DNA from 2 places in the Streptomyces agglomeratus genome. Region 1 is predicted to be linked to the other one. Evidence: riboswitches for the same ligand, from Rfam matches in the RefSeq annotation. Region 1 holds a riboswitch; the other holds the start of a gene.
The links. Region 1 has a riboswitch for S-adenosylmethionine ahead of thrC (threonine synthase). Riboswitches for the same ligand answer to the same signal wherever they lie in the genome.
Positions count from the first base shown of each region.

Region 2: another riboswitch for S-adenosylmethionine. It lies ahead of AS594_RS24950 (aminotransferase class V-fold PLP-dependent enzyme); the one in region 1 lies ahead of thrC (threonine synthase).

Region 1 is NZ_MEHJ01000001.1:4,402,563-4,406,970, reverse strand. It holds gene groL (chaperonin GroEL) at 1-65, opposite strand, end outside; gene AS594_RS19220 (cold-shock protein) at 381-584, opposite strand; gene AS594_RS19215 (MoaD/ThiS family protein) at 1,009-1,284, opposite strand; gene thrC (threonine synthase) at 1,281-2,579, opposite strand; SAM riboswitch class I at 2,596-2,723, opposite strand; gene AS594_RS19205 (glucosyl-3-phosphoglycerate synthase) at 2,900-3,850, shown strand; gene AS594_RS19200 (alpha,alpha-trehalose-phosphate synthase (UDP-forming)) at 3,932-4,408, shown strand, end outside.
Region 2 is NZ_MEHJ01000001.1:5,721,760-5,726,167, forward strand. It holds gene qcrB (cytochrome bc1 complex cytochrome b subunit) at 1-238, shown strand, start outside; gene trpD (anthranilate phosphoribosyltransferase) at 369-1,433, shown strand; SAM riboswitch class IV at 1,519-1,635, shown strand; gene AS594_RS24950 (aminotransferase class V-fold PLP-dependent enzyme) at 1,799-3,160, shown strand; gene AS594_RS24955 (Lrp/AsnC family transcriptional regulator) at 3,257-3,538, opposite strand; gene AS594_RS24960 (rhomboid family intramembrane serine protease) at 3,535-4,245, opposite strand; gene AS594_RS24965 (hypothetical protein) at 4,392-4,408, shown strand, end outside.

The sequences.
Region 1 (4,408 bases):
AGCTGGTTCATCCCGCGCTCGAGACCGCGCCGTGCCTCCTCGTCGAACGCGATGATCTTGGCCATGTGAAGTGGTCCTCCCGGACTGGGGTGGATTCTCCGGACCGAGTGGCGCCCGCGACGGACGGCCTGCCTGCCTGGTGGTTTTCCTTGTCCCACCCGGCCTGCGGGCCTCACCGGCCCGGTCCTTCTGTCACTCTCACTGGGAGAGTGCTAACAGTGCTAACGCCAATGATTAGCACTCGACCCCTTCGAGTGCAAGCGTCCCCCTCGGATGTGGACAGGCGTCCGAACGGAACGCGGCACGCGTGAAGGGCCTGTACCCGGTGTGGGGTACAGGCCCTTCATGCGTGAGTGCGTCGGTGGCCGATCGCGCCGGGATCAGACGGCGAGCTTGACCATGTCCGCCTGCGGACCCTTCTGGCCCTGCGAGATCTCGAACTCGACTCGCTGACCTTCTTCAAGGGTGCGGTACCCGTCCATCTGGATCGCGCTGTAGTGGACGAAAACATCCGCACCACCGTCGACCGCGATGAAGCCGTACCCCTTCTCCGCGTTGAACCACTTGACGGTGCCCTGAGCCATGGCTTAACTCCCCTATTTCTGGCCCTTGCACAGGACCGCACTTCGCGGGTCCTGGGTCAGACTCCTCCACCCTCCGACAGGAGAGGGCGTGCGCCGGAACGCGTCGACCGCGGCTGAATGTATCCGCCCAACTGCCCTCTGCAACAGGTCAATCGGACGAGAAATCTGGGCATGGCGGAACACGCGAAAGAGAGTAATTCCCCGATTTCCAGGGCAAGTCGGGCCGGACAAAGCACACATGAGCGGCAATTAGGTCCGGCACTTTGGCTGCTTCTTGTCGCGCGGGGACGCATTCTCATATGCGCCGGGCACAGGCAGAGGAGGGGGCTTCCCCAACTGTACCGCGCTCAACCATGCAGAATTGCCCCCTCCGCTTTCATCGCGGAGGGGGCAATCGGCGTAACACGGGGTGGTGCGAGGCGGGTCAGCCTCCGGCGACGGCCGGGATGATCGAGACGCCGGCGCCGTCGGGCGTGGCCGTCTCCAGGCCCTGCTCGAAGCGCACGTCGTCGTCGTTCACGTACACGTTGACGAAGCGCCGCAGCTTGCCCTGGTCGTCCAGGACACGGGCCGCGATGCCCGCGTGGTTCTTCTCCAGGTCGGCGATGACCTCGGCGAGGGTCGCGCCCTCGGCCGCGACCTCGGCCTTGCCGTCCGTGTACGTACGGAGAATCGTCGGAATGCGGACGTTGACGCTCATGCGAGGCCAGCCTCTCGGAAAGAGTCCAGGTTGGGGCGGATGACGGCGGACTGACCCGTGGTCGGGGCCACCGCCTCAAGGGTCTTCAGGCCGTCGCCCGTGTTGAGCACGACGGTGGTCAGGGAGGGGTCGAGCAGCCCGGCCTCGATGAGCTTCTTCGTCACGCCGACGGTCACGCCGCCCGCGGTCTCCGCGAAGATGCCCTCCGTCTCGGCCAGCAGCTTGATCGACTCCACGACCTGCTCGTCGTTGACGTCCTCGACCGCGCCACCCGTACGGCGGGCGATGTCCAGGACGTACGGGCCGTCGGCCGGGTTGCCGATCGCGAGGGACTTGGCGATCGTGTTCGGCTTCTGCGGCCGTACGACGTCGTGCCCGGCCTTGAAGGCCGCCGACACCGGCGAGCAGCCCTCCGCCTGGGCGCCGAAGATCTTGTACGGCTTGTCCTCGACCAGACCCAGGGCGATGAGCTCCTTCAGCCCCTTGTCGATCTTCGTGAGCTGCGAGCCCGAGGCGATCGGGATGACGAGCTGGTCCGGGATCTCCCAGCCGAGCTGCTCGCAGATCTCGTACGCCAGGGTCTTGGAGCCCTCGCCGTAGTACGGGCGCAGGTTGACGTTGACGAAGCCCCATCCCTCGCCCAGCGGGTCCCCGATCAGCTCCGAGCAGAAGCGGTTCACGTCGTCGTAGTTGCCCTCGATGCCGACGAGGTCACCGCCGTAGACCGAAGCCATGACGACCTTGCCCTGCTCCAGGTCGTGCGGGATGAACACGCACGAGCGGAAACCGGCCCGCGCGGCGGCGGCACCGACCGCGCCGGCGAGGTTGCCGGTGGAGGAGCAGGAAAGCGTGGTGAAGCCGAACGCGCGTGCGGCCTCGACGGCGATCGCGACGACACGGTCCTTGAAGGAGTGCGTCGGGTTGCCGGAGTCGTCCTTGACGTACAGACCACCGGTGACGCCCAGCTCACGGGCCAGGTTGTCGGCCTTGACCAGCTTGGTGAAGCCCGGGTTCAGGCTCGGCTTCGAGGCCACGTCGGCGGGCACGGGCAGCAGCGGCGCGTACCGCCAGATGTTGTCCGGTCCGGCCTCGATCTGCTTGCGCAGCGCATCGGCGTCGCCGAGCGGGAGGTCGTAGGCGACCTCAAGAGGACCGAAACAGGAGGAACAGGCGAAGATCGGGCCGAGTTCGAATCGCTCTCCGCACTCGCGGCAGGAAAGCGCGGTGGCGGGGCCCAGGTCTACGGGCAGGGGATTCGTGGTGCTTGCATCAACTTCAACAGACTGCACAGCCATGGTGCGAGGCCCTTTCTCCTCATCTTCCCCACGGCGCGTTTCGCCGTGAGACGGAATTGGCACCGTCCCCACCGTTACCTCGCGGTCGGCGGACTGGTTGCCGGGACTTCAACGGGCCGTTCCCTCTGTCCCTCTGGATGAGCGCTATGGCGCCGGGTCTGGGCCCGGCGCGTTTGTTCCGCGGCACCCCCCGAGATGCGAGGGTCGTCCGCGTTGTTCAAGACTGTAACCGAACCCCCGGACGGTTGAACCAGTCGTCCGCACCGCGAGATGGATCACTTGGAGAGCCGGGAAGCGGCTCACCGACGAGGGAGAGGCCCGTGCTGGAAGAGGTGGAGCGCTGGCTGAACCTGAGGTCCTGGTCCACGGCCGACCGGCCGCTGGACCGGCTGGTCGCGGCCAAGGCCGGGCGCGGCCTCACCGTCAGCGTCGTCCTGCCCGCCCTCGACGAGGAGGAGACGGTCGGCGACATCGTGGCGGCGATACGCCACGAGCTGGTGGAGGCCGTGCCCCTCGTGGACGAGCTCGTCGTCCTGGACTCGGGCTCGAAGGACCGTACGGCCCAGGTGGCGACGGCGGCGGGAGCCCGGGTCGTCCACCGGGACGCCGTACTGCCCCGCATACCCGCCCTGCCCGGCAAGGGCGAGGTGCTGTGGCGGTCACTGCTCGTGACCAGCGGCGACATCGTGTGCTTCATCGACTCGGATCTGAAGGACTTCTCCGCCTCGTTCGTGTCGGGCATCGTCGGGCCGCTGCTGACCGAACCCGACGTGCATTTCGTCAAGGCGATGTATGACCGGCCGCTGGGCGAAGCCACTGGTCAGGGAGGCCGCGTCACCGAATTGGTGGCACGCCCGCTGCTCAATCTGCACTGGCCGCAGCTGGCCGGGTTCGTACAGCCGCTGGGCGGCGAGTACGCCGTACGGCGGTCCCTCCTGGAGCGGCTGCCCTTCCCGGTCGGTTACGGAGTGGAGCTGGGCCTGCTCGTGGACTCGCTGCACACGGTCGGCCTGGACGCGCTGGCCCAGGTGGACGTGGGCGTACGCAAGCACCGTCACCAGGACGGGCAGGCGCTCGGGCGGATGGCCGCCACCATCTACCGGACGGCCCACCTCCGGCTCTCGCGCGGCGCCCTGGTGCGGCCGGCGCTGACCCAGTTCGAGCGGGGCGTGGACGGGTGCGGGTTCGTACCGAAGACGTACGCGGTGGACACGGAGGAGCGGCCGCCGATGCGTGAGATCGCCGAGTACGCGGCGCGGCGGGCGGCGTAACCGGGGCCACGGATCGGGGGTGGCCCATGGCACGTCCGTACGCACGTTTGAGGGCTTCCAGTACGGGCTAGGTTTCGCCACATGGTCTCCACGGTCTCCGAGCACGCCGCACAGGTCCTCGTCGCATCCAACCGCGGCCCGGTTTCGTACACGCTCCTGGAGGACGGCACGCTCGCCGCCAAGCGGGGCGGGGGCGGTCTGGTCTCGGGGCTGTCGGCGATCGGGCGGGCCGGCGAGGAGACCGCCTCGCTGTGGGTGTGCGCGGCACTCGGCGACGGCGACCGGGAAGCGGTACGGCGCGGGGAGGGCACGGCGGGCGTCCGGATGCTCGACATCGACGCCGGGGTGCACGCGGACGCGTACAACGGCATCGCGAACTCGGTGCTGTGGTTCGTCCACCACATGCTCTACCAGACGCCTCTGGAGCCGGTCTTCGACACGGAGTTCCGGCGGCAGTGGGCGGCGTACGAGACGTACAACCGCGCCTTCGCCGACGCGCTGGCGTCGGAGGCCGCTCCCGGGGCGGCGGTGCTGGTGCAGGACTACCACCTGTGCCTG
Region 2 (4,408 bases), 1.3 Mb from region 1:
CGTCGAGGTCCACGAGCCGCTCAACCAGGAGCAGCTGCACAGCCTCACGGCACACGAGCAGTACGCGCCGGCCGAGATCGGTCCGTCGGTCGACGAGAACGGTGTCGAGCGCAAGGTGACGCGCGGCCAGAAGCTCAGGGCCAAGCTGAGCAAGGGCTACTACGGCGAGGGGAACCAGATCCCCAAGCCGACCGCCGACGAGTACAAGGAGATCACCAGCGGCCACGGCCACCACTGATCTCTGATCTCCGGCCTGACAAGGTCGCCACAGCAGGAGCCCCGTCCATTCGCCGGACGGGGCTCTTCGCTGTCCGCCCGGCTGGATAGGGTGGAACCATCCTTACTGGCTGTGGACCCTGGAGCGGACCATGAACGTGGTGACCCCGGTTGGCGGCGACAGCGTGGCGGCCGGCTCCTGGCCGGGTGTCCTGAACGCCCTGCTGCGCGGCAAGGACCTCTCCGCCGACGACACGGCCTGGGCCATGGACCAGATCATGAGCGGCGAGGCGACCGACGCCCAGATCGCCGGCTTCGCCGTCGCTTTGCGCGCCAAGGGCGAGACGGTCGGCGAGGTCACCGGCCTCGTCCGGGCCATGTACGCGCACGCCAACACCATCGAGGTGCCCGGCCGTACGGTCGACATCGTCGGCACGGGCGGTGACCTGGCCAAGACGGTCAACATCTCCACGATGTCCGCGATCGTCGTCGCCGGAACCGGCGCCAAAGTCGTCAAGCACGGCAACCGGGCCGCCTCGTCCGCGAGCGGCGCCTCGGACGTCCTGGAGAAGCTGGGCGTCAACCTGGAGCTGACGCCCCGGCGTGTCGCCGAGGTGGCGGAGGAAGCCGGCATCACCTTCTGCTTCGCGGTGAAGTTCCACCCCGCTCTGCGGTACGCCGCGAAGGCACGCAAGGAACTGGGCGCGCAGACGACGTTCAACATCCTCGGCCCGCTGACGAACCCGGCGCGGGTGAAGGCGCAGGCGGTCGGTGTCGCGGACGCCCGGATGGCCCCCATCGTGGCGGGTGTGCTCGCCGAACGGGGGAATTCCGCGCTGGTCTTCCGCGGCGACGACGGCCTCGACGAGCTGACGACGACGGCGACCTCGCGGGTGTGGGCCGTACGGGACGGAGCGGTCACGGAGCATGCCTTCGACCCGCGTGACGTGGGCCTGGAGATCGTGCCCGTCGAAGCGCTGCGCGGCGCGGACGCGTCGTACAACGCGGATGTCGCCCGGCGGCTCCTGGCCGGCGAGACCGGGCCGGTGCGGGACGCGGTGCTGCTGAACACGGCGGCGGCGCTGGTCGCCCTGGACCCGTCCGGCGCGTCCCTGGAGGAGCAGCTCGCGGCCGGGATCGCCAAGGCGGCCGAGTCGATCGACTCGGGCGCGGCGCGTGCCGCCCTCGAGCGCTGGGTGGCGGCCAGCAACAGCTGAGCGGCGGGTGAGTGTGACGCGAGGCGTGGTCCAGAGTCTGGACTGCGCCTTGCGTCTTCTTGATCGTGTGGCAGGATGCTTGGCAGGTCATGAGTGACAGCGTTTTGGCCCCGGCTTGCTGTCCGGCAACCCTCCGTCCGTGGCGGGGTGCCCCGGGTGAAGACCAGGTCGTGGACAGAAAGGTCCACGGCAAGCGCGGACCCCTCGAAGACTTGGGGTCCTGGTTCTCAGGGAGCCTCTTGTGAGCAAGCGAATGCGATAGGGCCTGTCGCCCCTTCTTCGCACACCCCTCTTTCTTTTCTCCTCCAGCGCTGCCGCGTACCCGCCGGCGCGAGGAATTCGCCTGCCTTCTTCGGGAGTTCGCCATGTCTGTCTCCACCGCTGCCGCCGACCAGTCGCTTTGTACTCCGCTGCCCGTTCTCGGGCGGGATGTCCGCGTGCCGCTCGTGACCGGCGGTGAGGTCACCTACGCCGCCCTCGACTACGCCGCCAGCGCCCCGGCCCTCCAGCGTGTGTGGGACGACGTGGCGGCGTACGCCCCGTACTACGGCAGCGTGCACCGCGGCGCCGGATACCTCTCGCAGCTGTCGACGGACCTGTTCGAGAACAGCCGTGCCACCGTCGCCGAGTTCCTCGGCTGCCGCGACAGCGACCAGGTCGTCTTCACCCGCTCCACGACCGACTCGCTGAACCTGCTGGCGGCGGCCCTGCCCGCCGACTGCCAGGTGTTCGTCTTCGAGACCGAGCACCACGCCTCGCTCCTGCCCTGGCGCGACGCGCGGGTCAACTTCCTGAACGCGCCCCGGACTCCGGCCCAGGCCGTCGAGACCCTGGAGCGCGCGCTGGCCGCCCGCGACCCCTACGGCCCGGCCCTGGTGTGCGTCACCGGCGCGTCGAACGTCACCGGTGAGCTGTGGCCCGTGAAGGAACTCGCCGCGGCCGCCCACGCCCACGGCGCGCGCATCGTGCTCGACGCCGCGCAGCTCGCGCCCCACCACCCGCTGGACATCGCCGAGCTGGACGTCGACTGGGTCGCCTTCTCCGGGCACAAGCTGTACGCCCCGTTCGGCTCGGGCGTGCTCGCGGGCCGCGCCGACTGGCTCCAGAGCGCCGAGCCGTACCTCGCCGGCGGCGGCGCCTCCCGCAAGGTGGCCCGCCGCGCCGACGGCGGCGTGGACGTCGAGTGGCACACCACGGCCGCCCGGCACGAGGCCGGTTCGCCCAACGTCATCGGCGTGTACTCCATCGCCTCCGCCTGCAAGGCCCTGACGGAGGCCGGCTTCGACTCGCTCGTGGAGCGCGAGCAGCGGCTCGTGACGAAGGTGCTGGAGGGCCTGGCCGACGTCGACGCCGTGCGGGTGCTCTCCCTCTTCGGTGACGACGCCCCGCGCGTCGGCGTCATCTCCTTCGTCGTCGACGGCTGGAACAGCTCGCACTTCGCCGCCGCGCTGTCCGCCGAGTACGGGATCGGCGTACGGGACGGCCTGTTCTGCGCCCACCCGCTGGTCCGCACGCTGCTCGGCAGCGACCCGCAGGACCCGGGCGAGTGCGGCGCGCCGGAGGCCGAGCCGGGCGAGCGCTCGCTGAACGCGATCCGCGTGAGCTTCGGCGCCGGTACGCCCGACGAGCACGTCGAGCGGTTCATCGGCGCGGTCGGGGAGCTCGTCCGGGACGGCGCGAAGTGGAACTACCGCACCGAGGAAGGCCGCTGCGTCCCGGCGGTCTGACAGCTCCCGGCCCGCGGCAGGACCGTCCGCGGGCTCCCGCCCGGTCGCATCGGTGAGAAGCCCGCCGCCGCGGCCGGGCGCCCGCGTCGGCGGCTGCTACGCGTCGAGGCCGATCGCGAAGGCCGCTTCCAGGTCGTGCTGCGAGTACGTACGGAACGCGACATGGGTGTCGGTGCCCTCGACGCCGGGGATCTTGCTGATCCGGCCGGGGATGACATCGGCCAGATCGTCGTGCCTGGCCACCCGCACCATGGCGATCAGGTCGTACGTACCGGTGACCGAGAAGACCTCGCTGACGCTGTCCAGCGCGGCGATCGACTCGGCGATCTCGGGGATCCGGTCCACGCTGGTCTTGATGAGCACGATCGCGGTGATCACGGTTGGCTTTCTCCCTCGGTGGCCGGCGCTGATGACCTCACTCTATCCGTACGCCGACTACGCCCCCAGGCGTAGAGGAAGCCCGCGCAGAACCCCGCCACGTGCGCGAGATAGGCCACCCCCGGGCCCGGTCCCGCGCGCTGCGCCGCCACCCACTGGAGGGCGAACCAGAAGATCAGGACGAGCCAGGCGGGGAAGCGCAGCGGGAGGAAGAAGAGGAAGGGGAACAGGCTCGTGACCCGCGCCCTGGGGAAGAGGTAGAGGAAGGCGCCCAGCACCGCCGAGATCGCGCCCGAAGCCCCCACCAGCGTCTGCTCCGAGTCGGCGTGGACCACGGCGTAGGTGACTAGTGCGAGGTACCCGCAGCCCACGTAGAACAGGGCGAACTGGACGCGGCCCATGCGCTCCTCGGCCATCGCGCCGAAGACGAACAGGAAGAGCATGTTGCCCAGCAGGTGAAGCCAGCTGCCGTGTACGAACAGGGCGGTGAGCGGGGTCGTGAGCAGGGACGGGTCGCCGCTCAGCAGCTCGTCCGGGATCACGCCCCAGCGCTCGAAGTATCCGCTCTGCGCGGCGAGGAGGAAGTCGCCCGTGCCGTAGACCGGATTGAGTCCGGACAGGGGGCCGATGACGAAGATCAGACAGCAGAGGCCGATCGCGCCGTACGTCACCACGGGTCCCCGGGCCGCTTCCCGCCAATTGATCATGGCCAGATCATCCCGTAACAGGACTGGCCAGGACAGAGCGCCTCGCCGGGCCCCGTCCCGGAGCGTGGACGGTCCGCCGCACGGGGTACGCGTGAGGCCGTAGGGTTACGGGCAGTAGGCACGATGAAAGAGGACGTGGACGCACGATGACGACGGTTCCCCT